DNA from 2 places in the Streptomyces sp. NPDC104096 genome. Region 1 is predicted to be linked to the other one. Evidence: riboswitches for the same ligand, from Rfam matches in the RefSeq annotation. Region 1 holds a riboswitch; the other holds the start of a gene.

Region 1 (3,185 bases):
CCCGGCGGTTCGAACCCACCCTATCGGCGCACGTCAGCCGACGAGTTCGGCGAGGGCGGCGGCGAACAGCCCGGTGTGGGTGTCCACGTCCTGTTCCGTGGTGTCGGGGCACATGAGCGCCATGTTGTGGAACGGGGTCAGCAGGATGCCGCGGTTGGCGAGATAGAGGTGGAGGAAGTCCTCCAGCTCCGGGTCGCCGGCCGCCGCGGACTCGGCGCCGGTGCGCGGGGCGGGGTCGGCGAAGCGGTACTCGGTGCGCGCCCCGAGGCGGCTGACCGACCACGGCAGGTCGTGGGCGGCGATACCCGCGCGCACCCCCGCCTCGAAGCGCTCGGACAGCTTCGACATGTGGGCGAAGGCGTCGTCGGTCAGGACGTGTTCCAGGGTGGCGCGCATCGCGGCGACGGAGAGCGCGTTGCCCGCGAGGGTGCCGCCGACGCCGCCCATGTCCACCAGGTCGAGATCGGCGCGGGACAGCAGCCGGTCGGCCAGGTCGGCGGAGAGACCGTAGGCGCCGGCGGGAATGCCGCCGCCGATCGCCTTGCCGATGGTCAGGACGTCCGGCTCCAGGTCCCAGGCCGCGGTGCAGCCGCCCGGACCGGCGGAGAAGGTGTGCGTCTCGTCGTTGACGAGGAGGGTGCCGTACTGCCGCGTCAGCGCGCGGACCCCGGCCAGGTAGCCGGGTTCGGGCAGCACGATGCCGATGTTGGTCAGCGCGGGCTCCATCAGGACGGCGGCGACGTCGCCGTGGGCGAGTTCGCGCTCCAGCCGCTCCAGGTCGTTGAACTCGGCGACCCGGCTGGTCAGCGTGACGTCGCAGGGCGCTCCGACGTTTCCGGGGCGGGGGGCGCCCAGACCGTCGGGGCCGACGACGATGAGCGACTCGTCGACGCTGCCGTGGTAGCTGTAGCCGTTCACGAGGATCTTGGAGCGGCCGGTGACGGCGCGGGCGAGCCGGATGGCCCAGCGGTTGGCGTCCGTCGCCGTCAGCGAGAAGCTCCACCGGGTCAGCCCGAAACGGCGGGTCAGCTCCGCGCCGACCCATTCGGCGTCCTCGGTGGGCAGCATCGCGGTCGCCCCGCCCAGTTCGGCGAACCGGTGCCGGACGGCTTCGGCCACCACCGCCGGCGAGTGGCCGGCCATCGCGCCGGTGTCGCCGAGGCAGAAGTCGATGTACTCGTGTCCGTCGATGTCGGTCACCCTGGCGCCGCGCGCGGTGTCCAGATAACGCGGGAAGGCACCGGCGGTCTTGTTCATCCAGGTCATCGGCACCCGGCCGAAGAGGTGCTCGGACCGCGCGTAGGCGGCCTTCGAGCGGGGGTTGCGGCGGTCGGCCTCGGCGCTCTCGCGGGCCAGGAGGTGCTGAAGGCGGGTGCGGTCCATGACTACCTCGTAGAGCGACGGCGGATGAATGCACAGAGAATATGACCGAATCGTAAGCAAATTCAAGATTCGACGATCGAATCGATCGTTGCGACGATTGATTCACGCGCCACGGCGATCGAGACGATGACTGATCCACGTGCGCCGGTCGAGCCGACGGAACGCGGGACGCGGCAGCCACCCCCTCCGCATCCCGTTCACCCGCGACCCGGGGAACGGCAGAAGGAAATGAAGGTCACAATTACGTATCGGACATACCGCACTTCAACCTTCACACGAGCCGCACAAATTAGCTAAGTTGGCGCCAGGCCGCTCGGTTCCTCCGGCGAATCCCGCCGGGCCGCGCTGCCTCCGCCGAGTCCGGTGCACCACTGCGGCCGCCGGAGCCGGGGACCCAACCGATCCTCTGGGGTGAATCGGCCCAACCGCCCTGCGGGGCAAGGGCCGTAGGGCACGCCTTCCGGAACCTCCGCCCGAACCCGACAGCTAACTCGGTAGGCGGAGCACGGAAGGAGTACGTCGCCGATGGCGCCAGGACGCGACAAGCGCCCCGAAGGTCTCGGCCTCCCCGGTATGTCGGACGCGGTCAGCGGCGAGGAGATCCGGCAGCGGGTCAACACCCTCTACGACCGCGCGGAGACCGACTCGGGGACCTACAACGCCACCCGCGCGATGTCAGCCGGCAACCGCAGGCCCACCCGACCGGTGCGTCCCGCTCAGCGCAAGCCGTCCGACCCCGCCCTCGACGACGTCGCCCGGAAGTGGTTCGACGGAGCGCGCGCCAAGATAGGCCCGACCGTCGCGGCGGTGCTGCCCGCCGACAGGATGCCCGCGCCGCCGGCCGCGGCCCGCCCCGCGGCGTCGCCCGCGCCGGAGCTCCCGGCCGCCATTCCGGCCCCCCGCCCCGAACTGGAGGCTCCCGCCCGGCGCGTCCCGGAGCTCACCGCCGGACCCGTCGCCGCCCTCCCGGCCGCGACCGCGCCGGAGGGCCGACGGGACGCCTTCCCGGCTCTGCCCGCCGCCTCCGCACCCTCTGCCCCTTCCATCCCCTCCGCGCTCCCGGCGGGACCGCTCGCGGCCGCGCCCGCACCTGCGCCCGCGGCCACGCCCGTGGCCGACACCGCGGCACGGCAGACCGCGCGGCGGTCGGTCAAGGGGCGGAACCAGGAGAAGCTCACCCAGGCCCGCAGACTGCTGACCCGGCAGGTCGCCCTGCGCAGCACTCCGCCGGCCCCGGAGAGCGCGCCGACCGCCGCGCCGCGCTGGCCGGTCCCCGAGCAGGATCCGCTGTTCGGCCAGGGCACCGGGTGGCTCACCCAGCCGTCACCCGGCCCCGACCCTCTCGCCGGGAGCGGCGAGTACCCGGGGGCTCCCGGCGCCACCGGGCAGTACGGCACCGTTCCCAGTGTCGCGGGATACCCGAACACCCCCATCGACACCGGGCAGTTCAGCCTTCCCCTCGATGGCGCCGTCACGAACCCTCCGGCCGACACCGGGCAGTTCAGCGCCATCCCGAGCGTCGCCGCCTACCCGAACACCCCGGTCGACACGGGCCAGTTCAGCCTTCCCGTCGACGTCGGCCTCACCAACCCTCCCGCCGACACCGGGCAGTTCAGCGCCGTCCCGAACATGGGAGCTGTCTACCCGAACACCCCGGTCAACACCGGCCAGTTCAGCCTTCCCGTCGACGTCGGGTTCACCAACCCTCCCGCCGACACCGGTCAGTTCAGCGCCGTCCCGAACATGGGAGCCGTCTACCCGAGCACCCCGGCGGCCGCCGGCTACCCGAGTGCTCCCGCGAG
Region 2 (3,185 bases), on a different contig from region 1:
ACGGCAGGCCGACCCGGATGAAGATCTCCTCGAAGACACGGGACTGGGCGTTGGTGCGGTAGAACACCGCGACATCGCCGGCCTTGGCCTGGCCCGCGTCGGTGAGGCGGTCTATCTCGTCGGCGACGAACTGCGCCTCGTCGTGCTCCGTGTCGGCGACGTATCCGGTGATGCTCGCGCCCGCGCCGGCGTTGGTCCACAGGTTCTTGGGACGGCGGGACTCGTTGCGCTCGATGACCGCGTTGGCCGCGGAGAGGATGGTCTGCGTGGAGCGGTAGTTCTGCTCCAGCAGGATCGTCGTCGCGTCCGGGTAGTCCTCCTCGAACTGGAGGATGTTGCGGATGGTGGCACCGCGGAAGGCGTAGATCGACTGGTCGGCGTCACCCACGACGCACAGCTCGGCGGGCTGGAGGTCGAACTCGCCGGACGGCGCGTCCACGGGGTGTTCCGAGGTGCCGACGAGCTCGCGGACCAGGGCGTACTGGGCGTGGTTGGTGTCCTGGTACTCGTCGACGAGCACGTGCCGGAAGCGGCGGCGGTAGTGCTCGGCGACGTCCGGGAAGGCGCGCAGCAGGTTGACCGTCGTCATGATCAGGTCGTCGAAGTCGAGCGCGTTGGCCTCGCGCAGCCGCGACTGGTACATCGCGTAGGCCTGGGCGAGGGTCTTCTCGAAGCCGTCGCCGGCCCGGGCCGCGAAGTCCTCCTCGTCGATCAGCTCGTTCTTCAGGTTGGAGATCTTGGCGCTGAAGGACTTCGGCGGGAAGCGCTTGGGGTCGAGGTCCAGGTCGCGGCAGACCAGGGCCATCAGACGCTTGGAGTCGGCGGCGTCGTAGATCGAGAAGGACGACGTGAAGCCGAGGCGCTTGCTCTCGCGGCGCAGGATGCGCACACACGCGCTGTGGAAGGTCATCACCCACATCGCGTGGGCGCGCGGGCCGACGAGCTGCTCGACGCGCTCCTTCATCTCGCCCGCGGCCTTGTTGGTGAAGGTGATCGCGAGGATCTGGCCCGGGTGCACGCCCCGCTCGCCGAGCAGGTGGGCGATGCGGTGGGTGAGCACCCGGGTCTTGCCGGAGCCTGCGCCGGCCACGATGAGCAGCGGCGAGCCGGAGTGGACGACGGCGGCGCGCTGGTTGTCGTTCAGCCCCTCCAGGAGGGCGGCCGGATCGACCGCCGGACGCGGGGCGCCGTCGCGGTAGTAGTCGTCCCGGTCCGGAGGCAGGTCGAACTTCCCGCCGAACAGATCGTCCGGAACCGGCTCCGGCACGTGCTCGTCCTCGGGCGGAGGCGGGGGCTCCTCCCCATGGGCCCGGGGGGCCTGGAGATCCGCCAGGAAGCTGTCGTCAAAGAGGCTGCTCATCGCTCTCCGAGTCTAGGGCGCCGCACCGACAACCCGCCGCCGTCCCGGGAACATCCCCGCCGCCGTCCCGGGAACATCCCCGTGGCCGGGCGGCCTCGACCGTAGGGCCGGGAGGGGAACGTCACACTCCGCAGCCGGGTCGGAAGGGGCCCTCGCCACCCTCGGTGGCCCGGGTGCCGCGGTACGGCAAAGCGGGAAAAGATGTCCGAGCACCATCAAGCGTGAGCATCCGTGCCGGATCGACCGCACCCCGGCACAGCCGAGTCCCAGGTCACGAAAATGTATCGGGCATATCGCCCATCAACCTTCACAAGGGCCACAGGAGTTGGCTAGCGTGCCGGGCGGGCCGCACGACCCCCACCGGCGAACGTCGCCGGGCCGCGTGGCCTCCGCCGAGTCCAGTACGCCCGCACGGCGACCGGAGCCGGGGACCCGACCGAGACCTGGGGTGAATCGGCCCCCGTCCCCCATCGGGGACCGGCCGTAGGGCAAACCTTCCGATCATCCGCCCGAACCCGACAGCTAACCCGGTAGGCGGAGTGTGGAAGGAGTCGCCTCCCTTGGCGTCGCACCGCAAGTCGCGTCCCACCGGCACACGCGCAGCAGGCATACGGACCCCCGCCCTGGCCACGGCGGCCCTCACCTCCGTCGCCCTGTTCTCCCAGACGGCCCACGCGGTCCCCTCGGCCGACGACAGCCGGCCGAGCCTCGAAGAGGTCGAGAAGAAAGTCGACGACCTGTACCGCCAGGCCGAGTCGGCGACCGAGAACTACAACGCGGCCAAAGAGAAGACCACCAAGCAGCGCAAGCACGTCGACACCCTGCTCGACAACGTCGCCCGGCGCACCCAGAAGCTCAACGAGGCACGCGAGGAACTCGGTTCCTTCGCCGCGGCCCAGTACCGCACCGGTGCCACCGCGCCGGACACCGCGACCTTCCTGCTCGCGGACTCGCCCCAGGACTACTTCGACCAGGCCCAGCTCATGGGCCGGCTGACCTCGCGGCAGAAGGGCGCGGTCGACGACTACGTCACCGAGCAGGCCGCGACGATGAAGGAGCGCCGCAAGGCCACCGAGAGCCTCGACACGCTCACCGACGCGCAGAACGATCTCCAGACCGCCAAGGCGACCGTCCAGAAGAAGCTCGCCGCCGCGCGGGTGCTGCTGTCCCGGCTGACGGCCGAGGAGAAGGCCCGGCTGGCCGCGATCGAGAAGCAGAAGCAGGAGGCCGCGGTCAAGGCGGCGGAGCTCGCGAAGCAGCAGGCGGAGGCGGCAGCGGCGAAGGAGAGCGCGGCATCGAGTTCGGACTCGTCCTCCTCGTCCGGCTCCTCGTCCTCGTCCTCCTCCTCGTCCTCGTCCTCCTCCTCGTCCGCGGACTCCGCCGTCGGCACCAAGGCCGAGAAGGCGCTCGCGTTCGCCCGCGCGCAGATCGGCAAGCCGTACGTCTGGGGCGCGACCGGGCCCGGCTCCTACGACTGCTCCGGCCTCACCCAGGCCGCCTGGAAAGCCGCCGGGGTCACCCTGCCGCGCACCACCTACGACCAGGTGAACGCCGGCACCACCGTCTCCCTCGCCGACGCCCGGCCGGGTGACCTGGTCTTCTTCTACGACGACGTCAGCCACGTCGGCATCTACATCGGCGACGGCATGATGATCCACGCCCCCAAGCCCGGCGCGTACGTCCGCGAGGAGTCGATCTACTACGACGGCGAGTCCGGGATCCACAGCGTGGTCCGCCCGGCCTGACGCCCGGCCCCGGCACCGCCCGTCCGCCCGGCACCTCCACGCAGGCGCCGGGCGGACGGGCGGTGCCTGCGGCCGCGGGT

Evidence for each region. A riboswitch is a leader RNA that binds a small molecule or an ion and turns the genes downstream of it on or off. The one in region 1 is predicted to bind cyclic di-AMP.
Region 2: linked by a shared signal. The riboswitch ahead of ACZ60B_RS01575 (C40 family peptidase) and the one ahead of ACZ60B_RS14220 (C40 family peptidase) in region 1 are both predicted to bind cyclic di-AMP.

The regions. Positions count from the first base shown of each region.
Region 1 covers NZ_JBVJMD010000010.1:170,705-173,889, reverse strand. The annotation lists gene ACZ60B_RS14225 (transaminase) at 34-1,383, opposite strand; cyclic di-AMP (ydaO/yuaA leader) riboswitch at 1,726-1,900, shown strand; gene ACZ60B_RS14220 (C40 family peptidase) at 1,909-3,185, shown strand, end outside.
Region 2 covers NZ_JBVJMD010000001.1:319,127-322,311, reverse strand. The annotation lists gene pcrA (DNA helicase PcrA) at 1-1,360, opposite strand, end outside; cyclic di-AMP (ydaO/yuaA leader) riboswitch at 1,741-1,912, shown strand; gene ACZ60B_RS01575 (C40 family peptidase) at 1,921-3,105, shown strand.